2 regions of the Pseudomonas sp. FP453 genome follow, and region 1 is predicted to be linked to the other one. Evidence: riboswitches for the same ligand, from Rfam matches in the RefSeq annotation. Region 1 holds a riboswitch; the other holds the start of a gene.
What was found. Region 1 has a riboswitch for cobalamin ahead of cobW (cobalamin biosynthesis protein CobW). Riboswitches for the same ligand answer to the same signal wherever they lie in the genome.

Region 1 (15,971 bases):
CTGCCATTTTGGCGATTGCCCACTGGCCGTCAGCAACGCCATGCGTGCGCGCTGGCGGTAGGCGTCGTCAAACAATTGGGCCAACAAGCCCTTCGCCTCGGTCAATGCGTGATAGCGGCGGGTGGAGGCCGAGGCGTCGACGATCACCAGCCACAATTCGTGGGCCGAGCGGCTGCGTAGGTGAAACAGCAAGTCGTCCCGCGTTTGCGGACGGCCGCCGAGCAAGGTGCCCGGCCAATTGATCGACCCCTGTTGCGCGCTGCGAGCCTTGCCGTGCCGGCCTTTCTCGACGCGTCCTGCCTTGGGTCGGGCATCCGCCCCCGCGTCAGGTCGAGGGCGAATGCCTAGGGCTTTTTTGGCCAGGTAGGGACTTCCCGGCGTGCGCCGGTGGGCAAGGCCGGTGCGGGCATGTCGCCCCATTGGCCTTGGCCGGGCGAAGTATCGGAGGGTTTGGGCGATTGCCCCTGGTTCGGTGGGCTGGCCGGTGGAGAGTGCTCCTGGCGACGATGGCGCAAGGCAAACTCCGCGACGGCTTCGATATCTTCCTCGCTGATCGCATCAGCACCGCGCCATGCCGCGTGGGCCCGGGCGCCACGCAGCCAGACGAGGTCCGCGCGCAAACCGTCGACACCGGCGGCAAAACAGCGCTCGGTGATCTGTGCCAAGGCCTGGTCATCCAACTCGATTGCATCGAGCCGCGCCCGTGCCTCAGTGCAACGCGCCTGTAGAGCGGCTTGCTGTTCGGCCCACTGTGCGCAGAACGCCACCGGATCGCTGTCGAAGTCCAGGCGGCGACGGATGATCTGCCCCCGCTCCGCTGGCAAGGTCTGCCCGCTCAAGGCCACGTTGAATCCGAAGCGGTCGAGCAGTTGCGGACGCAACTCGCCCTCCTCCGGGTTCATCGTGCCAATCAGTACGAAACGTGCCGAATGGCGATGGGAAATACCGTCACGCTCAATCAGATTGGTGCCGCTGGCGGCCACGTCCAGCAGCAAGTCCACCAAGTGGTCGGCCAGTAGATTGACTTCATCGACATACAGCACGCCACCATCGGCCTTGGCCAGTACGCCCGGCGAAAACTGCGCCCGGCCCTCGCCCAGCGCAGCATCCAGATCCAAGGTGCCGACCAGGCGCTCTTCGGTCGCGCCCAGCGGCAAGGTGACAAACTGGCCGCTGGCCAACAGGTCAGCCAGGCCCCGCGCCAAGGTGGACTTGGCCATGCCGCGCGGGCCTTCGATCAGCACGCCGCCGATCTTCGGGTCGATGGCGGTCAGGCAAAGCGCCAGTTTCAATTCGTCGGCGCCGACCACGGCGGACAGCGGGAAATGGGGGATCTCAGTCATCAGCTGTCTTCTTCTATATCCAGCAACAGGTTTTCCAACGCTTCGCGGTAGGCCCCAGGCTCTTGCCACATGCCGCGTTGCTGGGCTTCAAGCATACGTTCGGTCATGTCGCGCAGGGCATCTGGGTTGTGCTGTTGCACAAAGGCGCGGGTGTCGGGGTCGAGCAAATAGGCATCGGCGAGCAAGGCGTATTGGTGATCGTCGATCAGCGCGGTGGTGGCGTCGAAGGCGAACAGGTTGTCCACGGTCGCGGCCATTTCAAACGCACCCTTATAGCCGTGGCGCTTCACGCCTTCGATCCACTTGGGGTTGGCGGCGCGGGAACGGATCACCCGGTTCAGCTCTTCCTTCAAGGTGCGGATTCTCGGCAAGTCGGGCTGGCTGTGGTCGCCATGGTAACTGGCGGCCTTGTCACCGCTCAGGGTTTCCACGGCGGCGAGCATGCCACCCTGGAACTGGTAATAGTCGTTGGAGTCGAGCAGGTCGTGCTCGCGGTTGTCCTGGTTCTGCAATACGGCCTGCACCTGGCTCAAGCGCTGGGCGAATTGTTCGCGGGCGGCGGTGCCTTCGTCGGCGCCGCCGTAGGCATAACCGCCCCAGTTCAGGTACACCTCGGCCAGGTCCTCGCGGCTTTGCCACAGGCGACCATCGACCGCGCCCTGCACGCCCGCGCCATAGGCACCGGGCTTGGCACCAAAGATGCGCCAGCCGGCCTGTTTCGCGGCGGCCTCTTCGTCCAGGCCGGACTGGATCAACGCTGCCCGCTCGCTGCGCACCTTGGCGGCCAGTGGATTCATGTCGTCCGGCTCATCCAACGCCGCCACCGCCTGCACCGCCGCATCAAACAGGCGGATCAGGTTGGCAAAGGCATCACGGAAGAACCCGGACACCCGCAGCGTCACGTCAACCCGTGGGCGGTCCAGCAGGCTGATCGGCAGGATTTCAAAGTCATCCACCCGCTGGCTGCCGGTCGCCCACACCGGGCGCACGCCCATTAGGGCCATGGCCTGGGCAATATCGTCGCCACCGGTGCGCATGGTGGCCGTGCCCCATACCGACAAGCCGAGTTGGCGCAGATGGTCGCCGTGGTCCTGCAAGTGCCGCTCAAGAATCAGGTTGGCGGATTGAAAACCGATGCGCCAGGCCGTGGTGGTCGGCAGGTTGCGCACGTCCACGGTGAAGAAGTTACGCCCGGTGGGCAGCACATCCAGACGCCCGCGACTCGGCGCACCGCTTGGCCCCGCCGGCACGAAACGGCCGCCCAGGGCATCCAGCAAACCGCGCATTTCTGCGGGGCCGCAGGCATCCAGGCGTGGCGCGACGACGATGCGCAGGCTCTCAATGACGGCCTTCACGTCCTCCCAACCGGGCTCTTCAAGCCGCTCAAGCGGGCCTTCCAGCGCCTGCTCGATCAACCGCGCCGCATACAACTCCAGACGCTCGCGGGTGTCCCCGGCGGTGCGCCACAACTGCGGATCGATGTTTTGCAACACCTGCGGACGGCGGCCGGTCCAGGGTTCGGCGAGGGCGCAATCCAACGGATCGAAACCCAGCTCGAACGCCTTGGCCAATACCCGCAGCACACTCGATTGCGCGCCACGCCCGTCGCCACGGGGGATGCGCAACAACGCCAGTAATGTGTCGATGCGCAAACGGCCCTCGGGCGACTCGCCGAAGATATGCAGGCCGTCGCGGATCTGCGACTCCTTCAAGTCACACAGGTAGGTGTCGAGGCGCGGCAGCCAGATGGCGGCGTCGGCATCGTTGTCCAGCTCAAGCTCCTGGTCGATACGGGTTTCGCGCACCAGCTTGAGAATGTCTTTTTGCAGCTCAAGTGCGCGGCGCGGGTCCAGTAACTGCGCTTCGTAATATTCGTCGGCCAACAACTCCAGGTCGCGCAATGGGCCGTAGGTTTCGGCACGGGTCAGCGGCGGCATCAGGTGGTCGATGATCACCGCCTGGGTCCGCCGCTTGGCCTGGGCGCCCTCGCCGGGGTCGTTGACGATAAACGGGTAGATATTCGGCAATGGCCCCAGCAGCGCGTCGGGCCAGCAGTGCTGTGACAGGCCGACACCCTTGCCCGGCAGCCACTCCAGGTTGCCGTGCTTGCCGACGTGGATCACGCCGTGGGCGCCGTAGGTGTGACGCAGCCAGAAATAGAACGCCAGGTAGGCGTGGGGCGGCACCAGGTCCGGGTCGTGATACACCGCGCTGGCGTCCACCTGGTAACCCCGCGCCGGCTGGATGCCGACGAAGGTCAGGCCCAGGCGCAGGCCGGCGATCATCATGCGACCGTCGCGGCACATCGGGTCGTTATGGGGCGTGCCCCAGCGCGCCAATACCGCCTGCTGGTTGGCTTCAGGCAACCTTTTGAACATCGCCTCGTAGTCGTCAAGCCCCAGGCTTTGATGGCACGGGCGCAGATCGAGGCTGTCGAGGTCGTTGGTCACGCCGCCGAGCAAGTCATGGATCAGCGCCGTGCCGCTCGGTGGCAAGTCGGCAGGCAGCGGATACCCTTCGGCCTGCAGCGCACGTAGGATATTCAGCGCCGCAGCCGGTGTGTCCAGCCCCACGCCGTTGCCGATCCGGCCATCGCGGGTCGGGTAGTTGGCGAGGATCAGCGCGACGCGTTTTTCACTGTTGGGCACCCGCGCCAATTCGACCCAACGCCGCGCCAGCTCGGCGACAAAATCCATGCGTTCGGGCGCCGCGCGATAACACACAACGTCCGACTGGCTGCGCTCGCTGCGCCAGGCCAGGTCCTTGAAGCTGATTGGCCGGCTGATGATGCGCCCGTCCAGCTCGGGCAAAGCGATATGCATCGCCAGGTCCCGCGGGCCGAGGCCTTGTTCGCTGGCCTGCCAGCCCGGCTCGTTGTCTTGGGCGCAAATCGCCTGGATCACCGGGATATTGCGGCGAAACGGCCGCAAGTGCGGTGCTTCAGGGCTGGATTGGGCAAAGCCGGTGGTGTTCAGGATCACCGTCGCGCCCACCTCATCCAGCAGGTCCTCGACCACCGTCAGGCAGCCAGGCTCTTTCAAACTGGCCACCGCCATCGGCAGCGGATTAAGGCCCGCCGCCTGCAAGCGCTGGCAGAACACATCGATAAAACCGGTATTGGCCGCCTGCAAATGGGAGCGGTAGAACAGCACCGCCGCCACTGGCCATTCGGCGTGCCAGTCCGCCTGCCAGTCATTCAGGCGGGCGTTGGCTTTGTGCGGGTGATAAATCGCCGTGCGCGGCAAGGTTTGCGGCTCGGCCCAGGCGTAGTCGCGGCCCAGGTAGGTACTGGCCAGGCAGCGATAGAAATCCAGCGCATTACCCAGGCCACCCTGGCGCAGGAAGTGCCACAGGCGGTCGCGTTCTGGCACACCGACGGTGCTCAGGCTGCTGAGTTCCGGGTCCGGGCGATCATCCCCCGGCACCAGGATCAGTTGCACGCCGCGCTCGGCCAATTCCACCAGACGCTCGATGCCGTAACGCCAATAGCCGATGCCGCCATGCAACGAGATCAGGATGACCTTGGCATGGCGCAGCACTTCATCGACGTACAGGTCGACCGACGCGTGGTTCTGCACCTGCATCGGGTTGGCCAGACGCAGGCTCGGGTAGTCGTCGGGCAACTGCTGGGCCGCTTCGGCCAGCAGTGCCAGGCTGGAATCACCGCTGCACAGGATCACCAGTTCAGCGGGGGTTTGGCCAAGGTCGGCAATATTGTCGTCCGAGACGAAACCACCGGGCTGGGTCCTGAGCAGGTGCATGGGTTAAACGCTGAGGGCAGCGCGCAATTGCGCTTCGAGGCCCGCCGCGTCGAGGTCCTGACCGATCAGCACCAGACGGGTGATGCGTGCTTCGTCGGCCGCCCAGGCGCGGTCGAAATGCTTGTCGAAACGCGTGCCCACGCCCTGGATCAGCAGGCGCATCGGCTTGTTCGGGATCGCGGCGAAACCTTTGACGCGCAGGATGCCGTGTTGCACCACCAGTTGGGTCAGGGCGTCGAGCAGCAGGGCTTCGTCGGCTTGCGGCAGGTCGATGGAGATCGAATCGAAGGCGTCGTGATCGTGATCGTCTTCACCTTCGTGGTGGTGATCGTGATGGCTGTGGCGACCGTCGATGTGCTCCTCGGAGCCGGCGCCAAGGCCGATCAGCACGTCCAGCGGCAGGCGACCGCTGCTGGCCTCGATGATCTTGACCGCAGGCGGCAGCTCTTCGGCGACTTCCAGGCGTACGCGGGCCAGGTCTTCGGCGCTGATCAGGTCGGATTTGTTGAGGATCACCAGGTCGGCGCTGGCCAGTTGGTCGGCGAACAGCTCGTGCAGTGGCGATTCGTGGTCCAGGTTCGGGTCGAGTTTGCGCTGGGCGTCGACTTGGTCCGGGAATGCGGCGAAGGTGCCGGCGGCCACGGCCGGGCTGTCGACCACGGTGATCACCGCGTCAACCGTGCAGGCGCTGCGGATTTCCGGCCACTGGAAGGCTTGTACCAGCGGTTTTGGCAGGGCCAGGCCGGAGGTTTCGATGAGGATGTGGTCGAGGTCGCCGCGACGGGCGACCAATTCGCGCATCACCGGGAAGAACTCTTCCTGCACGGTGCAGCACAGGCAGCCGTTGGCCAGCTCATACACGCGGCCGTTGGCTTCTTCCTCGGTGCAACCGATGGAGCACTGCTTGAGGATTTCACCGTCAATGCCCAACTCGCCGAATTCGTTGACGATCACGGCGATGCGTCGGCCCTGGGCGTTGTCGAGCATATGGCGCAGCAAGGTGGTCTTGCCCGAGCCGAGGAAGCCGGTAACGATGGTGACGGGGAGTTTGGCCAGTGTTTTCATCGGATGCCCTTGGGGGCGGGCATACGGGACGATAGGCCCTGCGACGGTGCGCAGCAGCGGATTTCGTCACCGGATCACCCCGCCCGGTTGAATTGAAAAATCGGTTGCGAGGCAGGTCTCCTGGCTTGGGGCTTGCCGGTCTTGCGACCGGCGCTGATTGCGCCTTCCCGCCGGTTTGGCAGTGGCGTGGCAGTCAGATGAACCCTTTACAGTTGCGGGGGCAGCCGCGGCTTGGACCGCGTTCCCTTCTTAGCTTCGGCCTAGGCTGAAGAACCTCGAGGGTGCAAGGCTACGCAGTGCTTGGGGGATGGTCAATGATGGGGTTGGGTTGGTTTGGCTTGTGTACATATCCGTTGCTGCGGTAACGGCGGCTCAGGGTTCCGCCCTTACGGCGGGTCACTTTTGGAAAAGAGCCCCAAAAGTAACCAAAAGGGCTCTTGCCCCAACACTCGGCACCTCGCCTAGGCTCGGTGTGCCCGTAATCCGACATGGATTTGGGGGGGCGCCTAAGATCAAAATCAAAAGCAAAAGCGAGGCGGCCTAGTAGCCGACCTGATCGATGAAGCGTACGCGTTCCCCTGTGGGAGCTGGCTTGCCTGCGATGGCATCAACTGGGTGTGCCTGATGTACCGAGGTGTCTGCATCGCAGGCAAGCCAGCTCCCACAGTTGCCAGTTCCCACAGTTGTTACTTTGGGGCTTTTCCAAAGTGACCCGCCGTAAGGGCGGACCCCAAGTGGCCGTTACCTAAAAAACGGATATGTACACCACCAAAGCCAAAACCCACATCCCAATTGACTCCCCTCCCACCCCCATGCTCTCCTACACATCTTGTTTCGGGTGCCCTGCAAAGGGTGAAACGGGAAACCGGTGCGTCATAGCGATATGACCAGTCCGGTGCTGCCCCCGCAACGGTAAGCGAGCGAAACGTCATATCCACTGTGCCAGACAGCATGGGAAGGCGACGTTTTCAGGCATTGAGCCCCTCGCAAGCCCGGAGACCGGCCCGAAAAAATCAGATAACAAACCCGCGGTGGGCGGGCGCTGTTCAGAACCCTGCGTGCCTGGCTCGCGGGGTTTTCATGCGCTCGCTTCACCCTGACACCTGAAAGGGACGCGCCATGTCGATCATCAGCAGCACCTCGCACTCCACCAGCAGCACCTCTACCCTGAGCCAACGCCTGACCGCCGCCATCGGTGCGTCGATCCTCGGCGCGTGCCTGGTGTATTTCGCCGGTTTCTCCCATATCGAGGCCGTGCATAACGCCGCCCACGATACCCGCCACAGCGCCGCGTTCCCGTGCCACTGAGACCTGCCGACATGATCAAGCGTATTGCGCAAACCGCAGGTTTCACCGGCCTTGCGGCCGCCCTGCTGCTGACCCTGCTGCAAAGCTTCTGGGTCGCCCCGCTGATTTTGCAGGCGGAAACCTTTGAAAAAGCCCCGGCCGCCACCGAAGTGGCGCATGAACACGCCGCGGGGGCTGCCGCCCATACCCATGACGCCGAAGCCTGGGAGCCGGAAGACGGCTGGCAGCGCGTGCTGTCCACCACGGGTGGCAACCTGGTGGTCGCCGTCGGCTTTGCGCTGATGCTGGCCGGCCTGTACACCCTGCGTGCACCGACCCGCACGGCCCAGGGGCTGCTGTGGGGGCTGGCCGGTTATGCAACCTTCGTGCTGGCGCCGACCCTGGGCCTGCCACCTGAGTTGCCAGGCACGGCGGCCGCTGATCTCGCGCTGCGCCAGACCTGGTGGATCGGTACCGCCGCGTCCACCGCAGCCGGTATCGCGCTGATCGTATTCGGGCGCAACTGGCTGCTCAAGGCACTAGGCGCAGCGATCCTGGCAGTGCCCCATGTGATTGGCGCACCACAACCGGAAGTGCATTCGATGCTCGCACCGGAAGCCCTGGAAGCGCAGTTCAAGATCGCTTCGCAGCTGACCAACGTCGCCTTCTGGCTGGCTTTGGGCCTGATCAGCGCCTGGCTGTTCCGCCGCAACCGCAGCGATCAATACTCGGCATGACCCTGGTAGTCGGCCTGGGTTGCCAGCGGGGTTGTGAGGTTCAGACCCTGCTGGGCCTGCTTGACTCCGCCCTCGCCGAGGGCGGTATCGAGCGTCACCGCATCACCGCGTTGGCGAGTATCGACCGCAAAAGCGATGAGCCCGGATTGCTGGCCCTGGCCGCAGCGTTGAAGCTACCCCTGCACTGTTTCACCGCGCCGCAGTTGGCAATATATGCCGACCGCTTGAGCCACAAATCCGTCGTCGCCTTCACCCATACCGGTTGTTACGGCATTGCCGAAAGCGCCGCGCTGGCCGTGGCAGAACACCTCGCCGGCAGCCCTGCCCGCCTGCTGATCACCCGCCAAAAAACCACCCAGGCGACCTTTGCCTTGGCGTGCGCTGACTAAAAACCCGATAATTGCCCTTCTCGATCATGAGCAATCTTCATGCTCGCCCGCTTTTCAACAGGAATCTCCCATGACCGTCTACTTCATCGGCGCAGGCCCCGGCGACCCGGAATTGATCACCGTCAAAGGCCAGCGGCTGATCCGCAGTTGCCCGGTGATCATCTATGCGGGCTCGCTGGTACCTGCGGCGGTACTGGCAGGCCATCAGGCGGAAACCCTGGTCAACAGCGCCGAACTGCACCTGGAACAGATCATCGATTTGATCAAGGCGGCCCATGCAAACGGCCAGGATGTGGCACGCGTGCACTCCGGCGATCCGAGCCTGTACGGGGCGATTGGCGAGCAGATCCGTCATTTGCGCGAGTTGGGCATCCCCTTTCAGATCATCCCCGGCGTAACGGCCGTTGCCGCCTGCGCGGCGCTGCTGGAGGCAGAACTGACCCTGCCGGATATCGCCCAGAGCGTGATCCTGACCCGCTATGCCGACAAAACCAGCATGCCGGCCGGTGAGGATTTTGCCAGCCTGGCCCGCCACGGCACGACCATGGCGATTCACCTCGGGGTCAACCATCTGGAAAAAATCGTTGCCGAACTGCTGCCGCACTATGGCGCCGATTGCCCGATTGCCGTGGTGCATCGGGCGACGTGGCCGGATCAGGATTGGGCGGTTGGCACGTTGAGCGATATTGCCGAGAAGGTAGCGGCCAAGGGGTTTCGGCGCACGGCGTTGATCGTGGTGGGCAGGGTGTTGGCCAGTGACAGCTTCAGTGAATCGTCGCTGTACCGGGCAGGCCACGCGCACCTTTACCGCCCCTGAGCCTATCCAGAGATCAATGCAAAACCCTGTGGGAGCCGGGCTTGCCCGCGATGGCGGTGTGCCAGGCAGTACATGTGTCTGCTGATGCACCGCTATCGCAGGCAAGCCAGCTCCCACAGTTGATCTTCTTCGTTAGGTAGATAGCGCAAGACATTGAAAAATAAACATAAAAAAACGGCGCTCACGGGGCGCCGTTTTTTCTTCGCAGTGAACGCCTTACTCAGTAGTAGGCGTTTTCTTTCTGCGTGTGGTCGGTCACGTCACGCACACCCTTGAGCTCCGGAATACGCTCCAGCAGGGTGCGCTCGATGCCTTCGCGCAGGGTCACGTCCGCCTGGCCGCAGCCCTGGCAGCCGCCGCCGAACTTGAGCACGGCAATGCCGTCGTCCACGACGTCGATCAGGCTGACCTGGCCGCCGTGGCTGGCCAAACCTGGGTTGATCTCGGTTTGCAGGTAGTAGTTGATGCGCTCGTTCACCGGGCTGTCGGCGTTGACGTTTGGCACCTTGGCGTTGGGCGCCTTGATGGTCAACTGGCCGCCCATGCGATCGGTGGCGTAGTCAACCACAGCGTCATCCAGGAAGGCTTCGCTGAAGGCGTCGATGTAGGCGGTGAAGCTTTTCAGCCCCAGCGCGGTGTCTTCAGGTTTCTCTTCCCCCGGCTTGCAGTAGGCAATGCACGTCTCGGCGTACTGGGTGCCAGGCTGGGTGATAAAGACGCGGATGCCGATACCCGGGGTGTTCTGCTTGGACAGCAGGTCAGCCAGGTAATCGTGGGCGGCGTCGGTAATGGTTATGGCAGTCATGGAAACTCCTCACAGGCTTGCCGGCAGTTTACGCCAAAATATTACGCAGGTACAAAGTCCTAGTATTTTTGTCGGGAAAGGGCAGTCGACTCATCGACACCCAGCCAGCGTTGGAACCCGCGATACGTGCGTTTCTCCAACCACTCGTAGCTCAAAAATGCGCCAAACGCCGTCACCAGGAGGCAAAACGGCAGGACCGCATAGGGATCTATGCCCGTGCGCTCAACGACCCACCGACCAGCGCACAACACCAGCACGTGGATCAAATACACTGAATAGGAGCAGTCCCCGAGCCGCTTCAAAAAGCGCAAATCCTTGAAGTAAGGCTCCAGCGTCACGCAACTGATGACCAATAACGCGCTTGGCACTCCCCACTCCAACGCACGCGGCACATTCGCTCCATGCCAAATCGCCACCAGTGCAACGACGATGCCCAACAAAGGCAACCATGCCTTGGCCCGACACAGGCCGCGCCGATACAGCATGCCAATCCCAATGCCCATCAGAAACTCAAAGACCATGTCATTGCTGTAGAACCCGTCAGCAAAGTCCAGGGCGGGGGCAACGATGTAACACACGAGATACAGCAGCGCTGCCACCACCCCCAATCGATAGGCCCCACGCACCAGCAAGGCACAGGCGAACAGCAGATAGAACAACATCTCGAAGTTCAGGGTCCAGCCCACATCCAGCAGCGGATAGACGCCAAAACCCGCGGGATTTTCGGCCGGGATAAACAGCATCGACAAGAGCATGTGACCCGGTTCGAATCGAACCTCTGGAATCAGCGAAGGCACCGCCACCGCCAGAAAGGCCATGAGCAGGGTATAGAACCAATACGCCGGGGCGATCCGTGCCACGCGCATGAGCATGAAACGCCAAGGTGTCAGCGCCTTGTCGGCGGTGGCGAGAAAAATCACCAGGCCGCTGATGACAAAGAATACATCCACCCCGATGCCGCCTTTGTCGGCGAACAGGTAGGCCAGCGGGTTATCGACCTCAAAATTGAAGAACACCTGGGTAAAGTGATGCCCCACCACCACCCACGCCGCCAAGGCCCGAAGCGCCTGCACTGAAATCAACATCATCGGCTTACCTTTTCCAAGTCCCGCGAGGTAGATATCCGACTGCTTCAGCGCCCGCTTCGAGAGATGACCGGATCACGTGCACCGTTATAGGTTCTCGTAGCGGTTCATGTCCAACACACCCTCTTCCACCGGCGTGGTTTCGCGAATGTACTGCGATAAATCGTGGAAGTACTGCCAGAACAACGGATGACTGCGGCGTACGCCCCAGCGATCGACAATTTTCTCAAAGCGCTTGGCATCCTTGGCCCGTTCCATTTCAGCGACAAACTCGGGCACATCCTGCGCCGGGATGTTGAACATGAAGTTCGGGTAGCTGCTCAGCACCCCAGGATAGATGGTCACCGTGTCCAGGCCCGGCTGATAGCGATAGGCCTCACCCAGCAGGAAGGCGACGTTACTGTGGGCGCGGTTGCGCAGCATGCTGTAGACCACACGCTTGCCGCTGGCGGTTTCGACCCGCAGCATGGTCGCTTCGGGCAGTTGGTCGATGACCTTGAGGCCCGCTGCCGGACGCGACGTCAGGCGGCTCAGCGCTTGTTCGGCGTCTTGCAAGGCCGGGTCGATGCCATCACGCGAACAAAAGGCGCCCGCGCAACGGTTGATCGGGTCCGGGCTGGCGTCGAGGTCGCCGTAACGGGCCAGCAACTGGTTGGCAAAGTCGCGCTTCGGGTCCTTGGCGTCCAGGTGCAGGCCAGTGGGCTTGTCGTCGTCAATGGCTTCGTAGTCCAGCCATAGCTTGAGTTTGCCGCTGTTCTGGTACCAGTCATCGAGGAAGTCATCGCGGGAATTCGCCGGCATCAGCCGCAGGAAATTCTGCTCGGCGCCGTTGCGGATCAGGTCGAAATACAGCCGCGTCTGGGCCTGGTGCGAAACGTTGCCGAACACGTCGAAATTCACCGCCAACTGATAATAGGTGCGCTCCAGCAGCGGGTAGTCGAACAGCCACATCGTTTGCGGGACTTCGCCGATCAAGCCCTTGTTCACCGAGGCGCTGTCGAAGTGGCGGAAGATGCTCAGCAACGCGTTGTCGTTACCGGCCCACAGGCTTGACCAGCTGGGCGGCGGCACATCGGCATAGCTGTCGCGGCGCAGGGCCTCATATTCGTTGCGCTTGTCACGGTAGGCCAGCCACAGGCTCAGCACACTGCCCACATCGTCGTTCTGCCCCGGCATGGCCAGCAAGGGCGTGGCCTGGCCGCGATAGCGCGCATCGGTGATGTACAGGTCGTGGTCGGGGTCCTGGAACAGGGTCCAGAAGTTGTCGCGGATCACATCCGTGGCGATCTGCCCACGGCACACCGGCCCGCGAATGAACGTACGCACGAAGTATTCGGCGTTATCCAGCATGAACTGGTAACGCGCCTTGGCCGGGATCGCTTCAAAGGTTTCGAACGGGTTGGCGCGACGGCCCGGCCCGTAACCCGGCAACGCGTTGACCTGCCAGTCGCCGGCGTAGAATAGCTCCTTGATACGCGCCATCTTCTCGGCACTGAAGGGGTACGTGATGTGGGTTTTATGCACGATCACGCCCTGCACTGGCCACAGGCGGTAGTACACCCGGGTGCCCGGGTCATCGTTCGGGCGACGGGTGGCGATCAGGTCGATCGGCTGGCCACTGGGCGTGCGCGAACGCACCCACTGGAAGAAATGCCCCGGCTCACCGTTCTCAAAATAGATGTGGGCCAGGAACAAGTGCTCGAACAACCAGCGCGCCACCAGGCTTTCCCGGGCGCCGGGCTGGTTGAGCAGGTTTTCCCACTGCTGCACTTGCAGGGCTTCCTTGGCGCTGGGCGCCAGGCCTTGTTCGTCAATCGGCGCGCCGGACGCAAGCCAGCGTTGCAGGGTCTGGTACTGCTGGTCGGTCAGGCCGGTGACAGCCAACGGCATGCCTTCCTTGGGATGGGCACCGGCGTAGGCGTTGAACTCGCCGGGCGTGGCGCACATGTTTTCGCGGTTGAGCCCCAGCACGATCTCTTCGGGCAACTTGGCATTGGGTTGCAGCGGCGCGTTGTGGCCCAGCTCCAGCATGCGCGCCATCAGCGCCGCCTGGCTGCCCTGGGCGTCCAGCACTGAGTAGAAACCCTTTTGCTGCCAGGCTTGTTTGCCAAAGGCGTCGTAGAACAGGCGCGTCGTCGGCGTGGCCTGGCTGCGCTCGCCGTCGTACACCGGCATCTTGCTCGCGCCACGGGCCGCGCCCTCGGCACTGCCCAGGTTGAGTTGGCAGGCGGAGTCGTAGCAGGCGTGGCACGCCACGCACTTCTCGGTGAAGATCGGCTGCACATCGCGGGTGTAGGAAATCGCCGGGGCGGGAGCTGCTGCCTGGGCGGTGCTGGCGATCAAGGCCAGGACGGCGCTGACGATAAGACGAAATGACATGTACCCGGTCCCGATTCAATGCGTGCGCTGAAAATTTGCCGGTGATTCTACCGGGCCACACCCCCAAGCAACATGAACGATATTCATGCAAAACCTGCACGTGCTCCAAATCGGCACAGGTTTGCTATGATTCACGCCCTCCGTAATGCCTGACCTAGAGTAGTCCCATGTCCGATCGTAGCGTTCGTCTGCAAGCCCTTCATCAAGCCCTCAAGGAACGTATCCTGATCCTCGACGGTGGTATGGGCACGATGATCCAGAGCTACAAACTGGAAGAAGAAGACTACCGTGGCAAACGCTTCGCCGACTGGCCCAGCGACGTCAAGGGTAACAACGACCTGTTGGTGCTCACCCGTCCCGACGTGATCGGCGGCATCGAAAAGGCCTACCTGGATGCCGGTGCCGACATTCTTGAAACCAACACCTTCAACGCCACGCGCATCTCCATGGCCGACTACGGCATGGAAGAACTGGCCTATGAGCTGAACGTCGAAGGCGCACGCCTGGCACGCAAGATCGCCGACGCCAAGACCGCCGAAAACCCAGACAAGCCGCGCTTCGTCGCCGGCGTGCTCGGCCCGACCAGCCGCACCTGCTCGCTGTCGCCAGACGTGAACAACCCCGGCTACCGCAACGTGACTTTCGATGAACTGGTGGAAAACTACACCGAGGCCACCCGAGGCCTGATCGAAGGCGGCGCCGACCTGATCCTGATCGAAACCATCTTCGACACCCTCAACGCCAAGGCGGCGATCTTCGCCGTGCAGGGCGTGTTCGAAGCGCTGAACATCGAACTGCCGATCATGATCTCCGGCACCATCACCGACGCCTCCGGCCGTACCCTGTCGGGCCAGACCACCGAAGCGTTCTGGAACTCGGTGGCGCACGCCAAACCGATCTCCGTGGGCCTGAACTGCGCCCTGGGCGCCAGCGAACTGCGTCCCTACCTGGAAGAGTTGTCGAACAAGGCCAACACCCACGTATCCGCGCACCCCAATGCCGGCCTGCCCAACGAATTCGGCGAGTACGACGAACTGCCGTCGGAAACCGCCAAGGTCATCGAAGAATTCGCCCAGAGCGGCTTCCTCAATATCGTCGGCGGCTGCTGCGGCACCACGCCGGGTCACATCGAGGCCATCGCCAAGGCCGTGGCCGGTTATGCGCCGCGCCCGATCCCGGACATTCCCAAGGCTTGCCGCCTGTCGGGCCTGGAGCCGTTCACCATTGATCGCAGCTCGCTGTTCGTCAACGTCGGCGAACGCACCAACATTACCGGTTCCGCGCGTTTCGCCCGGCTGATCCGCGAAGACAACTACACCGAAGCCCTCGAAGTCGCCCTGCAGCAGGTGGAAGCCGGCGCCCAGATCATCGACATCAACATGGACGAGGGCATGCTCGATTCGAAGAAGGCCATGGTGACCTTCCTCAATCTGATCGCCGGCGAGCCGGATATCTCCCGCGTGCCGATCATGATCGACTCCTCCAAGTGGGAAGTGATCGAAGCCGGCCTGAAGTGCATCCAGGGCAAGGGCATCGTCAACTCCATCAGCATGAAGGAAGGCGTCGAGCAGTTCATTCATCACGCCAAGCTGTGCAAGCGCTACGGTGCGGCGGTGGTGGTGATGGCCTTCGACGAAGCCGGCCAGGCCGACACCGAAGCGCGCAAGAAAGAGATCTGCAAACGCTCCTACGACATCCTGGTCAATGAAGTGGGCTTCCCGCCGGAAGACATCATCTTCGACCCGAACATCTTCGCGGTCGCCACCGGCATCGAGGAGCACAACAACTACGCCGTCGATTTCATCAACGCCTGTGCCTATATCCGCGACGAACTGCCGTATGCGCTGACCTCCGGCGGCGTGTCCAACGTGTCGTTCTCGTTCCGCGGCAACAACCCGGTGCGCGAGGCGATCCACTCGGTGTTCCTGCTGCATGCGATCCGCAATGGCCTGACCATGGGTATCGTCAACGCCGGCCAGCTGGAGATCTACGACCAGATCCCGGCCGAACTGCGTGACGCCGTGGAAGACGTCGTACTCAACCGCACGCCGGAAGGCACCGACGCCCTCCTCGCCATCGCCGACAAGTACAAGGGCGACGGCAGCGTAAAAGAAGCCGAAACCGAGGAATGGCGCGGCTGGGAAGTCAACAAGCGCCTGGAACACGCACTGGTCAAGGGCATCACCACCCATATCGTTGAAGACACCGAAGAATCGCGGCAGTCGTTCGCACGCCCGATCGAAGTGATCGAAGGCCCGCTGATGTCCGGCATGAACATTGTCGGCGACCTGTTTGGCGCGGGC
Region 2 (15,971 bases), 1.5 Mb from region 1:
CCTGCGATGCAGGCGACTCGGTACATCAGGTCCACCCAGTTGATGCCATCGCAGGCAAGCCAGCTCCCACACTTGATCTATGTTGGCTCTAGAACGCGTTCTTCCAGCAGCTTCACAAAGCTGTTCAGGCTCTGCGACACCGTCCCCCGCCGCCAGATCAGCCAGGTGTGCAACACCCGAAAGCTGTCCATCAACGGCCACACGCTCACCGCCGCAAACCCCGGCATGCTTTCCAGCATGCTGCGCGGCATCAGGGCCAAGCCCGCGCCGGCGCTGACGCAGGCGAGCATGCCGTGGTACGACTCGATCTCGAAGATCTTGCCCGGCACTGCGCCATCCTGGGAGAACCAGCGCTCAAAGTGGTGCCGGTACGAGCAGTTCGAGCGAAAGGTGTAGATGTTCTCGCCATTCACATCCTGGCCCCGGGTGATGGGCGCGTGATGCAGCGGCGCGATCACCACCATCTCTTCCTCAAACACCGCCACGCCTTCCAGCGTTGCATGCAACACCGGCCCATCGACAAACGCCGCCGCCAGGCGCCCCGACAGCACGCCTTCGATCATGGTGCCCGACGGCCCGGTGCTCAGGTCCAGTTCGACTTTGGTGTGTTTCTGGTTGTAGGCCGCGAGCAAGGCCGGGATACGCACCGCCGCGGTGCTTTCCAGTGAGCCGAGGGCAAACGCGCCCTGGGGCTCCTCCCCCGCCACCGTCGCGCGGGCTTCCTGCACCAGGTCGAGGATGCGCCGCGCATAGCCGAGGAAATTCCAGCCCGCTGGCGACAGACGCAGGCGGCTCTTCTCGCGGATAAACAACTCCACGCCCAGGTCCTGCTCCAGTTGCTTGATACGGGTGGTCAGGTTCGACGGCACCCGATGAATCAACTGCGCGGCGGCGCTGATGCTGCCTTGCTCGGCAACGGCCTTGAAGATTTCCAGCTGCACCAGGTCCAAGTCATTCTCCAATCGTGAACGTATTGCTTAATATTATTCAGTTTCCAGAAAAGAGCCAGCCCCGTAGGCTGAACCCCACTTACTCATTCAGCAGGACGGTGCCATGAACGCGACCACCCACGCCCTCTCGATCAACCCGGCCAACGGCGAAACCGTCGGCAGCTACCCATACGAAAGCGAGTCGCAGCTGGACGCCGCCCTCGACCGTTCCACCACCGCCTTCCGCACCTGGCGCCGCCAGCCGGTCAGCCAGCGCGCCGAGCTGTTGCTGGCCCTGGCCGCCGCCCTGCGCGAGCAAGCCGAAGACATGGCGCAGATGATCACCCTGGAAATGGGCAAGCCCATCGCCCAGGCCCGTGCCGAAATCGAAAAATGCGCCCAGCTCAGCGAGTGGTACGCCGCCCAAGGCCCGGCCATGCTCGCGCCGGAGCCGACCCTGGTGGACAACGGCAGCGCCCAGATCGAATACCGCCCGCTGGGCCCGATCCTCGCCGTGATGCCGTGGAACTTCCCGGTCTGGCAAGTGCTGCGCGGCGCCGTGCCGACCATGCTCGCCGGCAACACCTACGTGCTCAAGCACGCACCCAACGTGATGGGCAGCGCCTACCTGATCCTGCAAGCCTTCAAAAAGGCCGGCTTCGCTGACGGTTTGTTCGAAGTGCTCAACGTGACTCCGGACGGTGTGTCCAAAGCCATCGCCGACCCACGCATCGCTGCCGTCACCCTCACCGGCAGCGTGCGCGCCGGTATCGCCATCGGCTCCCAGGCCGGTGCCGCGCTGAAAAAATGCGTGCTGGAACTGGGCGGCTCCGACCCGTTCATCGTGCTCAACGACGCCGACCTCGACGCCGCCGTACAAGCTGCGTTGATCGGCCGCTTCCAGAACAGCGGCCAAGTCTGCGCTGCCGCCAAGCGCCTGATCATCGAAGCCGGCGTGGCAGAAGCCTTCACCGCCAAGTTCCTCGAAGCCAGCCGCGCGCTGGTGATGGGCGACCCGACAGACGCCAGCACCTACATCGGCCCGATGGCCCGCTTCGACCTGCGCGACGAGCTGCACGGCCAGGTCCAGGCCACCCTGGAAGAAGGCGCGACCCTGCTGCTGGGCGGCCATAAGGTCCCAGGCGCAGGCAACTACTATGAGCCCACCGTACTGGCCAACGTCACCGACCAGATGACCTCGTTCAAACAGGAACTGTTCGGCCCCGTCGCCTCGATCATCACCGCCCGCGACGCTGACCACGCCGTTGCACTGGCGAATGACAGCGAGTTTGGCCTCACCGCGAGCATCTTCACCACCGATGCGGCGAAAGCCCGCGATATCGCCAACCGCCTGGAAACCGGTGGGATCTTCGTCAACTCGTTCAGCATCTCTGACCCTCGGGTCGCGTTTGGCGGGATCAAGAAGAGTGGCTTTGGCCGGGAGCTGTCGCACTTCGGCGTGCGCGAGTTCTGCAATGCGCAGACTGTGTGGCTGGATCGTAAATAAACCAGGCAACCAGTGCCGCCGCCTTCGCAGCCTCGCTGGCGCTCGACAGCTCCCACAGGGATTGGCTGTGTCCGTGAGACCTGGGTCCGAACACTGTCAGCCCTACCAACACAGTCCAACTGTGGGAGCTGGCTTGCCTGCGATAGCGGTCTGTCAGTTAAAGAGATGCAAGCTGACCCGCCGCCATCGCAGGCAAGCCAGCTCCCACACAAGCCAGTTCCCTCAGAGATCGCATTTGTTCTGCGATTTCCCCGTTGCAACTCCCCCTTCGCACCACGATCGACTACCATGGCGCGCCGGTTCCCGAAGGGGACTAACAGGGAATCCCCAGCGCGCCCCATCGCGCCAATCGGAACTGCCCCCGCAACTGTAGGTGCCGAGCCTGCTCCCCACTGCCACTGGACGCTGTCCGGGAAGGCCGGAGCGAGGCGACGACGCACCAGTCAGGAGACCTGCCGGCCCAGCGTTATCACCAACCGGCGGGGTGTCCGGGAAGGACATCCTTGCGCGGCCCCGGCGGCCGTGTTCGTGGGTGTATTTCCACTACCGTACCTCCCCAGTCCACTGTACGGTCCCAACGGAGATTGCCCCATGCTGCCACGCGTTACCGCCCTGCTCACCGGCCTGGGTTTCTGTGCCCTGGCCCACGCCGCGCCGACCCACTACCCGCTGTCGCTGGAAAACTGCGGCAGCAGCCTCAGCTTCCAACAAGCCCCCGCACGCAGCGTGACCATCGGCCAGGCCGCCACCGAGATGCTCTACGCCCTGGGCGTGGGCGAGAAAGTGGTCGGCACGTCGCTGTGGTTCAACAACGTACTGCCGCAGTTCAAGACCCTGAACAACGGCATCGAGCGCCTGGCCAATAACGAGCCGAGCTTCGAAGCGGTGATCGCCAAGCGCCCGCAACTGGTGGCCGCCGAACTGGAGTGGGTGGTCGGCGCGCAGGGCGTGGTGGGCACCCGCGAGCAGTTTCACGAACTGAAAATCCCCACCTACCTGCTGCCCTCCGACTGCGAAGGCAAGGACAACCTGGTGGGCGCCGACGGCACGCGGCTGGAGCCGTTTCGCATCGACACCATCTATAAAAGCATCAGCCAACTGGCGGCGATTTTTGACGTCCAGGATCGCGGCCAACAGCTGAACGACGAACTCAAGGCACGCCTGGCCAAGTCCGTCGCCACCGTGCAGAGCAAGGGCCTCAAGCAGGCCAGCGCGCTGGTGTGGTTCTCCAGCGCCGAGATGGCCAGCGATCCCTACGTGGCCGGCCACAAGGGCATCCCCGAATTCATGCTGCAAACCCTCGGTTTGCATAACGTGGTGCAGTCCGATGAAGAATGGCCCGCCGTCGGCTGGGAAACCATCGCCAAGGCCAACCCGACCTTCCTCGTCATCGCCCGCATGGACCGTCGCCGCTACCCCGCCGACGACCACGAGAAGAAACTCGCCTTCCTGCGCAGCGACCCGGTCACGCGCAATATGGACGCAGTGAAAAACAACCGCATCATCATCCTCGACGCCCTGGCGTTGCAGGCCAGCATCCGCATGTTCGATGGCCTGGAACAACTGGCCACGGCCATCGACGGCTACGACCTGCCGCAATGATCCGTCCCCTGATCGCCCTGGCCCTGCTGTTGCTCGCCGTACTCGCCGGCGTGGCCATCGGCGAAACCGCCATCTCGCCGCAGGTCGTGCTCCAGGTGCTGGCCAATAAACTGTGGGGCGCCGGCTACGTGCTGGACCCCATCGACGAAGGCGTGGTCTGGAACTACCGCCTGACCCGCGCCCTGGTTGCCGCCGCGTGCGGCGCCGGGCTGGCGACCTGCGGGGTGATCTTGCAGTCGCTGCTGCGCAACCCATTGGCCGACCCCTACCTGCTGGGCATCAGTGCCGGTGCCTCGACCGGGGCGGTATTGGTGGCGTTGATTGGCGTGGGCGGTGGTTTGATCTCGTTGTCGGCCGGCGCGTTTGTCGGCGCGATGGCCGCGTTCGCCCTGGTGATTTTGCTCGCGCGGGCCAGCGGCTCGTCCAGCGGCACCGGGCAGATCATCCTCGCCGGCATTGCCGGTTCGCAGCTGTTCAATGCGCTGACCGCGTTCCTCATCACCAAATCCGCCAGCTCCGAACAGGCGCGCGGCATCATGTTCTGGTTGCTGGGCAACCTCAGCGGCGTGCGCTGGCCGTCGGTATGGCTGGCGGTGCCGGTGGCGCTCGTGGGTTTGGCGGTGTGCCTGTGGCATCGCCGCGCGCTGGATGCGTTCACCTTTGGCAGCGATTCGGCGGCGTCCCTCGGCATCCCGGTGCGGCGCGTGCAGTTTGTGCTGGTGGGCTGCGCGGCGCTGGTGACGGCGGTGATGGTGTCGATTGTCGGCTCCATCGGTTTTGTCGGGCTGGTGATTCCCCACGCGGTGCGCCTGTTGCTGGGCACCGGGCATTCGCGCTTGCTGCCGGCCAGCGCGCTGGGCGGTGCGTTGTTCTTGATTGCGGCGGATGTGCTGTCGCGCACCTTGATCAAGGGCCAGGTGATTCCGGTCGGCGTGGTCACCGCGCTGGTCGGCGCACCGGTGTTTGCGCTGATCTTGATTGGGCGGAGGAACGCACGATGAGCATGCTCAGTTGCCGCGGCCTGGGCTTCAAGGTGCGTGACGCCGAGTTGCTGCGCGATATTCATCTGGACGTGGCGCAGGGAGAAACCCTCGGCATCGTCGGGCCGAACGGCTCCGGTAAATCCACCTTGCTCAAGCTGCTGGCCGGGTTGCGCACGCCTGCATACGGCGAAGTGCGCCTGGGCGGCCAACGCCTGGGTGAGCTGTCCCGCCGCGCCATCGCGCAGCAACTGGCGGTGGTCGAACAACAAGCCGACACCGACGACGCCATCCGCGTGTTCGACGCCGTGGCCCTGGGCCGCACGCCGTGGCTGTCGGCGCTGAGCCCGTGGTCCGCTGACGACGACAGCATCGTGCGCCAGGCCCTGCACGACGTGGACGCCACCCACCTGAGCCATCGCGCGTGGCGCAGCCTCTCCGGCGGCGAACGCCAGCGCGTACACATCGCCCGCGCCCTGGCGCAGCGGCCGCAGATTCTGTTGCTGGATGAGCCGACCAACCACCTGGATATCCAGCACCAGTTGGCGATCTTGAAAGGTGTGCAGGCGCTGCCGGTGACGACGCTGATTGCGCTGCATGACCTGAACCAGGCGCTGACCTGTGACCGCTTGGCGGTGCTGGATCGCGGGCGGTTGGTGGCGCTGGGCAAGCCGCTGGACGTGCTGACGCCGCAGCGGTTGCAGGACACGTTTGGGGTGCAGGCGCATTACCTGACGGACCCGTTTGATGGGGCGCAGATCTTGCGATTACGCTCGAACTAAAGGCTTGAACACGGCCACCCAGACACCATAATTCAACTGTGGGAGCTGGCTTGCCTGCGATAGCGGTCTATCAGTTAAAGAGATGCAAGCTGACCCGCCGCCATCGCAGGCAAGCCAGCTCCCACATGATCATTCCCACATTAGATCTGGGGTGTTCGCTGCATATGCGTTGTCTGCCACACCGGGTCCACGTCGATATCAACCACTTCAAACCCCTGCCGAAGCCAAAAATCAATCGCCCCCGGCAAAAACGGATGGGTATGCAGGTACATCACCTCCACCCCCTCCGCCTGCGCCGTTGCCTCTAATGCGCGATACAACGCCGCCGCCAAGCCAACGCGACGAAATGCCGGCAGCACAAACAAGCGCATCACTTCCACCGTCTTGCGGCCCTGGTAATCGAGCTGGGGGAAGCGGTTGTCATACGGCAGGTAGCCAATGGCAGCAACGATTTGACCGTCATGACAGGCAATCAGAAAGCGCCCGTCACCTTGAAGGTAGGTCGCCTCAAATTGCGCCAGATCATTCGGCATACCGGCATCGCTGAGCTTGGGAAACATCTCGGCGCGGGCCTGCTGTACGAAGGCCAGCACCTGTGAAACATCATCCGCAGCCACCGGCCGGATGCCGAGAGGGTCTTCAAGGGACATCCTGCCCACTATCCATTGGCGGCCATAAGCCAACACCCTACCCGCCATCCCCACCGGAAAATGAATAAACCCATGGGCCGCCTCCGGCACCAAGTGCACCTGCGCGCCCGGCCATCGCTCAGCGATCAACAGCGTGTCGTCTTTAAGCGGATCCAACTCCCCCACAAACATCAACGCCGGCGGCAACCCGGTGAAGTCGCCATACAGCGGTGACAACGGCGCCTGCCGACGCTCATCGTCACTCAGCCCCGGCGTGAGCATTTGTAGCGCTTCGACCATGCCGGGCCCGTCCAGCAATAACGTATCGGGGCCTGCGGCGCGTACGCTGGGCGTGCCTGTGAGGTCATAGACGCCGTAATACAGCAGTGCGCCGCTGACGCGCTTGAGCAACTCCGGCCATTGCTTCAACGCCAGCAACGTCGCCGCCGCCAGGTGCCCGCCGGCCGATTCGCCGACGATGATCACCGGCAGGCCCGCAAACTCATCGGCGCTCAGCAACCAACGCGCGGCCGTGAGGCAATCGTCCATCACGCCTTGCACCGGCGTATCGACCGCCAGCCGATAATCCACCGACACCACCGCCACGTCGCAGGCGTTGACCATGCCCAGGTTGAGTTCGTCATCCATCTGCGCATTGCCGATCACCCAGCCGCCGCCGTGGATATCCAGCACCACGCCCTTGGGTTTGCCGCTGGGGCGCAGGATGCGCACGGGCACCGAGCCAGCGTGCCGGGTTTCAGCCGCAGGGGCGCGCTTCAGCCGTTGACCGGCACGCAGCAACGCCTGGATCACACGCGGCGTCACGCGATTGCGGATCTTGAAGCGTGGCAACCAGGCGAGCTTCCTGTTGAAGCGGCGCATCTCGGCCAGTTCGGTTTCGCTGGCGGGCCAGAAGTTGTGAGTCATCAGCGGTTATTTCTCAAAATGGAGAAATTCAACGCCGCCGCCACACACAGCCACGCCAGGTACGGGAACAGGATCAACCCGGTGATCAAGTCCAGGCGCACCGCCAACACCACCATCGTCGCCACGGTCAGCCACAGCACCGCCAGAATAACCATCCCGGCGAGGATGCGATGGGCGCCGAAGAACACCGGTGTCCATAACGTGTTCAAGGCAATCTGCGCCGCCCACAGCGCCAGCACCACTTGGCTGTCCGGGATCAGGCTGAGGCGGTAACCGGCCCAGGCCAGCAGCAGGTAGATCAGCGTCCACGCCACCGGGAACAACCAGTTGGGCGGGGTGAAGCTGGGTTTGACGAGGGATTCGTACCAGGCGCCGGGTTTGAAGAGCATGCCGGTGCTGGCGGCGGCGGCGCAGGCGAGCAGGAAGATGAAGAAGGTCATGGTCGGTCCTTGGCTGGGCGTTTCAACTTGGACGTGTGGGGGGCGGGTAAAAGTTCATTGCCGATTGGGTCTGGAGGCGGGTTGTGAGGGTGCATGGGCTGGCGCCATCGCAGGCAAGCCAGCTCCCACATTTAACGGTGTTCACCAGTCAAAATGTGGGAGTTGTCGAGCTTTAGCGAGGCTACGAAGGGATCGCCGCGCACTGCCTGCCGCCCCGCCCTATCCGCATCGGCCTCGGCCTCGGCCTCGGTGCTAAGTGGCCCCCACAATCTGGAGCCAAGGCCACCGCTCCTGATAACTCCTGGCCTTGCGCGCAAACAATTCCGGCTCCGGGTGCAACGGGTTGATCCGCAGCACACCCTGCTCCACATCCACCAAGCCATACGGCGCATACACCTCGCCCGTCGCCACTTCCAGGCCAATACAGGTGCCCGCCACCAGGTAGCGGTCGATCCCCTGCCGAGCCGTGTGCAATTGCGGATACGGCCGGCCAAACCGCTGGCCATACCAAAGGTGCACCCGCGCTTGATTCTTCACTTCAACGTTGACGCCCAGGTCCTCGAACAACCCCTCAGCCGCGCGAATCACGGCGTCCTCGGCTTCGTAGGACAGGTCTGTGTCGAAGTAGAAAACGTCGTAGTCCTTTACGCCCTGGGCAGCAGGCAGGTTCGACTGGTGATTCCACACCGCCTGGAACAGGCAGCCTGCGGTGAGAAAGCACTGGTCCAGGCCGAGGGCCGGCAGGCGCGCCGTGATCTCGGCGTTGATCGGGTTGGCCATGGCCAGGTCGAGCAGGGTTTTGACGGTCAATGTCATGTGCGCTCCTTGGACACTTTATGTGTTGGACCCTGCGACGTTACACCACCGCGTGGTGGTTTTCGTTACGGTAAGACGCCGCAGCTTCCCCCGTGGCGAGGGAGCTTGCTCCCGCTGGGGTGCGAAGCGCCCCCATCGGCCACTGAGTTTTACCTGATTCTGCGCGCTGGTAGGTTTTGGGGCTGCTACGCAGCCCAGCGGGAGCAAGCTCCCTCGCCACAGAGGTGGGTGATTTAGCCCTTCAACTCACTGGCCCGATTTGCCGCTGCATCGTCATAGGCCACATACAACGCCTCGGCGATCTGGCTTTTGATGGCCTTGGTCGATTCCAGGCCGAGCACAAACCCTTCAGCCTTGCCGCCCGCGCGGTTGAGTTCTTCGTGGGTGGAAGCGCCGGTGATGGCGTCCAGCAGCTTAGCGGCGTGCGGGCCGACACCTTTGGGCAGGCTGATTTGGTCGATGGACATGGGCGGTACCTTTATAAAGAAGGATCGGTAGCGCGTGGAACCACTGCCGGGGGTGGCATGGTAGACCGATATAGGCCTCAAGGGGCTGTTTTCATGAGATCCCGGCCAAACGCACCTTTCACAAAATCGACAAAACTGCGCACCTTCGGCGTCACCCGCCGATCCGCCGCATACAGCAGGTTCATCGGCGAGGCCGGCACGGTGTAACCCGGTAGCAACGCCAGCAGCGTGCCTTTGCGCAGCGCGTCATGCACCAGTTCCTGGGGCAACAACACCACGCCCAACCCGGCCACGGCCGCCGACAGCAGCGGGTCACCCTGATTAATCGTCAAACGGCTTGTAATCGGCACCTCCACCCGCCCCTGTGGGCCTTCGAAGTGCAGGTGTGAGCGCCCGTCCGAATAGGCAAACGCCAGGCATTCATGCTCCTGCAAATCCCATGGGCTGCTGATCGCTGGGCGGCGGGCCAAGTAGGCCGGCGCCGCGCAGAGCACCATCTGATAGGGTTTGAGGGGCAAGGCCTTCAAGCCGCTGTCAGCCAATTCGCCGATGCGGAACACCACGTCATAGCCATCCTCCACCAGGTCCACCAGCTCATTGGACAAGGTCAGGTCCACCGCCACCTGGGGAAACTTGACCATATACTCCAGCAAACGCGGGGCCAACGTACTCACGCCAAACGTCACCGGCGCATTGATGCGCAGGCGCCCGCTGGGCACGCCACGGGTCACGGCGGCCATTTCTTCGGCGGCGTACATGTCTGCCAGGATCAGCTTGGCGCGTTGGTAGAAGGTGCGGCCAAAGTCGGTCAGGCTCTGCTTGCGCGTGGTGCGGTGCAGCAGCGACACCCCCAAGTGCTGCTCCAGCATCTTCACCTGCTTGCCGATCAGTTGCGGTGACAGGTTCAGCTCATCCGCCACCGCACTGAACGAGCCCAGCTCCACGGCTTTGACGAACGTGGCCATCAAGGTAAGACGATCCATTGGAAACCCATTGTTTCTAGTGTTGCGCCATCCTAGGCCTTTATCCCGCGCCGTCCCACGCCTAAATTGAACGCCACATTGATAAACATCGAGGATCAACCCCATGGCCCGCATTGTCAGGATTCACGCCTACGGCGACGCAAGCGTCTTGCAACTGGAAAACATCGACGTCCCGGCGCCAGCAGCCGATGAAGTGCAAATCCAGGTCAAGGCCTTCGGCCTCAACCGCGCCGAAGTGATGTTCCGCAACCACGCCTACCTGCAAGAAGCCGAGTTCCCCAGCCGCCTGGGCTATGAAGCGGCTGGCGTGGTGAGCGCCGTCGGCGCAAACGTCCGCGACTTCCAGGTGGGCGATGCCGTCAGCGTCATCCCACCGCTCGATATCGCCCGCTGGGGCACCTACGGCGAAGTGGCCAATGTGCCCGCCTACCTCACCGTCAAACACCCGCAAAACCTCAGCTTCGTCCAAGCCGCCGCGTCGTGGATGCAATACGTCACCGCCTGGGGTGCCCTGGTGGAGCAGGCCAAGTTGGCCCAAGGCGACTTCGTGTTGGTGACTGCCGCCTCCAGCAGCGTCGGCCTCGCCGCCTTCCAGATCGCCCGCAGCGTCGGCGCTACCGCCATCGCCGTGACCCGCACCCGCGCGAAAAAACAGGCGTTGCTGGAAGCCGGCGCCGCGCATGTCATCGTCAGCGATGAAGAAGACCTGGTGGAACGTGTGATGGCGCTCACCAACGGCCAAGGCGCCCGCGTGGTGTTCGATCCCATCGGCGGGCCGGGCTTTGAAGCACTCACCCAGAGCATGGCCCAGGGCGGGATCTTGCTGGAGTACGGCGCGTTGAGTTCGGAGCCGACACCGTTTCCGTTGTTTACCGTGCTGGGCAGATGTTTGACGCTGAAGGGGTACTTGTACGCGGAGATTGTGGCCGACCCGGCTGCGTTGGCGCGGGCCAAGGCGTTTATTGTGGATGGGCTGGCTTCGGGGGCGCTGGCGCCGGTGATTGCCAAGACGTTTGGGTTGGATGAGGTGCAGGAGGCGCATCGGTTTTTGGAGGCGAACCAGCAAATCGGCAAGATTGTGGTGACGGTTTAGGTTTTAGCGGTTAGCTGGGTTATCAGCCGTGCCACTGTGAGTGGCACGGTTGTTTTTACAGCGCGTATAGAACGTAACGAATCCCCATCCACATAAATATTTGAAGCCAAAAAAGCTCCGGCCATATCACCCAGCGCTTGAGAGAGAGCGGAACTGACGCAACCTCCTTTTCGCTCACATCGCCTAACCGGATATAACTTTTTGGAAACGTCAAAAAGCAGGAAATCTGCCCCATGCGCAGTGCTTTATCCATCGGCCGATTGCCCGGCCAACGTTGCTTGTTCAGTTGAACAATTTCATTGTTCTCAAAATACTTCTCCAGCATTTCAAGCTTGAAATAGTGCGTGTACAGCAGCAACGCCACACCAATGAGCGACTCAACGCCCACAAGCCACGTGATGAACCTGTAGCCGGCTACCTCCATAGATCAACACCTAAATACAGTTCTTCGCCAACAACACCCAAACCTTTCCCGGCCGAATAACCTAACAACTGCATGAGCCTCCTCTGTCAGACCTTCCTGCCTGTGCTGGATGGTGGCTGCGCCCAGGCCGCACCGGTCTTCAAAGTTTGTACAAGACGTAATGAAGCCCCATGCACATAAACATTTGGTACAAAAAGTAATACGGCCACGTCGCCCAACGCTTGAGGGAGAGTGGAACGGAGGCAACCTCCGCTTCAGTCACATCCCCTAAGCGGATATAGCGCTTGGAAAGCGACAGAAAGTTAGAAATCTGCCCCATACGGAATGCTCTATGCATCGGCAGTTTGCTGGGCCAACGTGTTTTGTTGAGCTGGACGATTTCGTTGTCTTCAAAGTACTTTTCCAGCTCTGGAAGCTTCACGTAATCCGCGTACAGCACCAACGGGATCGCAATCAGAAACTCAACACCAATGAGCAATGTGATGAGCTTTTCGCCTGTCAGATCCATAAGTCGACACCCATGTACAGCACTGTTGCCAGCCGTGCCACTGTGAGTGGCACGGTTGCGAACGTTGTTATTACAGCTCGTAAAGAACGTAACGAATCCCCACCCACGCAAATGCCTGTATCACAAAGTAATCCGGCCAAGTCGCCCAACGCTTTAGGGATAACGGAACGGAGGCGATCTCTTCTGCGCTGACATCGCCTAACCGGATATAGCTTTTTGGAAAAGTCAGGAACAGCGAAATTGGCCCCATCCGCATCGCCCTATCCATGGGCCGATTGCCCGACCAAATACGATTGTTGTATTGAACCACTTCATTGTTCTCGAAATACTTTTGCAGCTTTTCAAGCTTGAAGTAATGCGAATACAGCAGCAGCGCACAACCGATGATGATCTCGATAAAGGCGAGGATGGTGATGAATCGGTAGCCGGCTATATCCATAAGTCATCACCTACATACAACGCGTCGCCGAACTCAGCGCCAAAGCCGCCGAATGTCTTCCCTCCCGAATACCCGCCCGCTGCACCACCTATTACTCCGCAAGTCAGTGCCCCAGCCCCTCGGGTAGCAATGCCCAAAAAGATGCGGCACAACGCTGGCCCAACCCGACCGCCGATCGCGCCACCGGCAGCTGCCCCAGCAACTCCACCCACTAGTCGGCCTCCTTCAACAAACTGTGCCTTGCGACACTGCGCCTCCCGCCCCAACGTACACGCCTCCTTCACCTCCAACCCCGCCACCGTCATATCCAACGCCAACCCGATATAAGTTCCCTTGCGCAAATGCCGCGCCACGCCCGCCATACGCTCAAGGCGCTCCGCATAACCCCTGATCTCCCCTTTATCCAAAAAGCGCTTGGTAGAGATCCCCAAAATCCACCTCAACGAACTACCACCGCGCAACCCCGTGCCCAACCGCGCCGCGCCCTGGAGTTGGTTATTCAACTGTTTCAACAACACTTCGCGCTGCCGAAAAAACGTCTCCCGGTCCACCCCGCCACTTTTGTACCGCGCGTAAGCCTGCTGAATCTGCTCCATGATGTGGCGCACGTCTTTGAGATGCGTACTCCAGGCAGACGCCGCACTGCCGACGCCCAACGACGTGTAACCCAATACGCTTTGCAGCAAATCGTATTCACCGGCGGTGATCTCCGTCACGTACGGGTCAAGCTCCAGCGAGCGGCTGATCCTCTGCGCTTCCTTCATGTGCCAGGCCTCTTCGGCCGTGCTTTCCAGGGTCGTGTTGCTCGGCACGATGATCATGTGGCCGGCGTCGACAAAAAGCCTGGGCAGGTGCGCGTTCAGCGCATCGAACTTGCGCACGGCCATCGGCGATGCCCCGCTGAGGTACCTGGCCTTGAGGCTCGCGTGGTCGCTGAGTCGCGGGTTGATATGGGTCTTTAACATGGCGCAATTCCAACCTCGAAATAACGGAGAGGTCGGAATATAAAAGCGGCGTTTTCTGATTGGGCGGGGATTGGGGGGCGGGGTTGAATTTCAGAAAGGGGCTACAGGGAGCCCGACCAATACCTACAGCAATGGCGCAAAAACTCAGCCACTGAGCCCAGCATTTGCGCAGTTGAAGCAAGGATAAGTCCCAAAGCCATCCGGCACCTTGCTCCGTTGCCTACGCCTGCGTCAGAATCCGCCGGCTTGTGCGCTGGGGTGGTCGAATCTAAGGTTGCGCGGTCGCTGAATCTCTCGGTGATCGGGTTTAGTAGCCCACGGTTCAACCTAACAATGCATGAGCTTCATCTGTCAGACCTTACCGTCTGTGTTTGATGGTGGCTGTGCGCAGGGCGCCCTCGGGCGCGCCGGTTTTGTTAGGTTCCACCGGTCTACTAACCTGCGTACAGCTGCCTCCCTTTTGTTTAGTAGCGATGGGGTAGTGGCATCAGGTAAGGAACTTAACGATGGTTAACGATTCGAGTTTTCTATTTAGCGTTGCTCCAGATGCAAGCAATGAAGCGCTCATCACAAACAGCTATGAGACCTTCACCTCAGTCAGCTCTCTTCTGCTGGACCTATCTGAGGATTTGAGCGGTAAACACCGTGACATTGCGCTGGCAATTCACCAATTGAGTGAGTTAGGTGTGCTCATGACAGCAAAACTGCTCGACCGCAAAGCGCCCTGCACTGCCCGATGACTAGCCCTTCAATTCAGTAGCCTCATAGATCGCTGAGTCGAATGCATATATCGACTCGGCGATTAGACCCCCGACTCACCTACCTCCCCAACAACTCCCTAACCCTCCCCCCCAACACCTCAACCGCAAACGGCTTCGTCAACACCCCCATCCCCCGCCCCCAACTGCCCATACCCCATCACCGCATTCTCCGCATACCCGGTAATAAACAACGCCTTCAACCCCGGCCTTAGCTCCATCCCCGCCTCGGCCATCTGCCGCCCATTCATCCCGCCCGGCAAGCCCACGTCCGTCACCAGCAGGTCAATATGCACATCCGAGCGCAGCAGTTTCAGCCCCGCCGCGCTGTCCGCCGCTTCAATCACGGTGTAGCCCAATTCCCCGAGCACATCCGCGAGCAGCATGCGCACGGTGGATTCGTCGTCCACCAACAACACGGTCTCCCCATGTTGGGCGACTTCAATCGTGGTCTGCCCCGGCGTCAGTTCATCCCCCGGCGCGGCGCCGTGGTGGCGTGGGAGGTAGAGGGACACGCAGGTGCCCTCGCCCACGGCGGACTGGATATGCACCTGCCCGCCCGACTGTTGGGCAAAACCGTAGATCATGGACAGGCCCAAGCCGGTGCCTTGGCCGATGGGTTTGGTGGTGAAGAAGGGCTCGAACACGTGGGCCATGATGTCTGGCGACATGCCGGTGCCGGTGTCGCTGACGCTCAGGCGCAGGTAGGGGCCTTCGGCAAGGTCGTGGGCGCGGGCGGTGTTGGCGTCGAGCCAGTGGTTGCTGGTTTGCAGTTGGATGCGACCGCCTTCGGGCATGGCGTCGCGGGCGTTGATGCACAGGTTGAGCAGGGCATTTTCCAGTTGGCTGACGTCGACGAAGGCGGTCCAGGCGTCAACGGCACCGAGGGTTTCGATCTGGATGCCGGGGCCGGCGGTGCGTTGGATGAGTTCGGCCATGCCGTACATCAGGGTGTTGACGTTGGTGGCGCGCGGTTCCAGGGTTTGCCGGCGGGAGAAGGCCAGCAGGCGTTGGGTGAGGACGGCGGCGCGTTTGGCCGAGCCTTGGGCGGCGACCATGTATTTGTCGACGTCGCTGAGGCGGCCCTGGGTGATGCGCCGGTTCATCAGTTCGAGGGCACCGGAGATGCCGGCGAGCAGGTTGTTGAAGTCGTGGGCGAGGCCACCGGTGAGTTGGCCGACGGCTTCCATTTTCTGTGACTGGCGCAGCTTTTCTTCGGCCTGCATGAGCATGGCGGTGCGTTCGGCCACGCGTTGTTCAAGGGTTTCGTTGAGGGCGCGCAGTTGGGCTTCGGCGTCGCGCAGGGCTTCGTCGGCGATGGTGCGTTCCAGCAGGTCGGCGGCTTGGCGGGCGAGGATGTCGAGCAGGCGCAGGTCGCGTTCGGACGGTTGGTGCGGCGCGCTCCAGTGGGTGGAGATCATGCCGAGCAGGCGCCCGTCGCGCGAGCGCAAGGGGGTGGTCTGGGCCGAGCGGATGCCCGCGCGACGGAAGGCGATCAGGTCTTCGGTGCCGGCAATGTCGGCCCATTCTTCGAAGTCGGGGATGATGGCGCGCTGGCCCAGTTGCAGGGCCATGGTGCAGCTGCTGTAGGCCATTGGGCTCACCCATTGCCAGAATCCTACGGCCTCGGGCGGCAAGCCCCGTGAGCACAGCAGTTGCAGTTCGCCGCCATGGCCGGAGGGATGGCCTTGGGGGCAGAGCAGCTGCATGGTGCCGAATTGC

Region 2: another riboswitch for cobalamin. It lies ahead of PSH87_RS18855 (ABC transporter substrate-binding protein); the one in region 1 lies ahead of cobW (cobalamin biosynthesis protein CobW).

The regions. Positions count from the first base shown of each region.
Region 1 covers NZ_CP117435.1:2,687,656-2,703,626, reverse strand. The annotation lists gene PSH87_RS12135 (VWA domain-containing protein) at 1-420, opposite strand, end outside; gene PSH87_RS12130 (ATP-binding protein) at 345-1,343, opposite strand; gene cobN (cobaltochelatase subunit CobN) at 1,343-5,104, opposite strand; gene cobW (cobalamin biosynthesis protein CobW) at 5,108-6,169, opposite strand; cobalamin riboswitch at 6,262-6,462, opposite strand; cobalamin riboswitch at 6,989-7,192, shown strand; gene PSH87_RS12115 (CbtB-domain containing protein) at 7,289-7,477, shown strand; gene PSH87_RS12110 (CbtA family protein) at 7,489-8,193, shown strand; gene PSH87_RS12105 (cobalamin biosynthesis protein) at 8,190-8,582, shown strand; gene cobM (precorrin-4 C(11)-methyltransferase) at 8,653-9,399, shown strand; gene nfuA (Fe-S biogenesis protein NfuA) at 9,620-10,204, opposite strand; gene PSH87_RS12090 (acyltransferase) at 10,264-11,289, opposite strand; gene PSH87_RS12085 (fatty acid cis/trans isomerase) at 11,377-13,668, opposite strand; gene metH (methionine synthase) at 13,836-15,971, shown strand, end outside.
Region 2 covers NZ_CP117435.1:4,166,056-4,182,026, forward strand. The annotation lists gene PSH87_RS18845 (LysR family transcriptional regulator) at 78-950, opposite strand; gene PSH87_RS18850 (aldehyde dehydrogenase family protein) at 1,054-2,436, shown strand; cobalamin riboswitch at 2,717-2,911, shown strand; gene PSH87_RS18855 (ABC transporter substrate-binding protein) at 3,028-4,038, shown strand; gene PSH87_RS18860 (iron ABC transporter permease) at 4,035-5,039, shown strand; gene PSH87_RS18865 (ABC transporter ATP-binding protein) at 5,036-5,800, shown strand; gene PSH87_RS18870 (GNAT family N-acetyltransferase) at 5,941-6,450, opposite strand; partial or broken gene PSH87_RS18875 (alpha/beta hydrolase fold domain-containing protein) at 6,448-7,356, opposite strand; gene PSH87_RS18880 (TspO/MBR family protein) at 7,356-7,796, opposite strand; gene PSH87_RS18885 (nucleotidyltransferase family protein) at 8,049-8,612, opposite strand; gene PSH87_RS18890 (hypothetical protein) at 8,846-9,079, opposite strand; gene PSH87_RS18895 (LysR family transcriptional regulator) at 9,157-10,062, opposite strand; gene PSH87_RS18900 (zinc-dependent alcohol dehydrogenase family protein) at 10,166-11,155, shown strand; gene PSH87_RS18905 (hypothetical protein) at 11,211-11,579, opposite strand; gene PSH87_RS18910 (hypothetical protein) at 11,719-12,087, opposite strand; gene PSH87_RS18915 (hypothetical protein) at 12,158-12,526, opposite strand; gene PSH87_RS18920 (hypothetical protein) at 12,517-13,491, opposite strand; gene PSH87_RS18925 (DUF6124 family protein) at 13,998-14,231, shown strand; partial or broken gene PSH87_RS18930 (ATP-binding protein) at 14,311-15,971, opposite strand, start outside.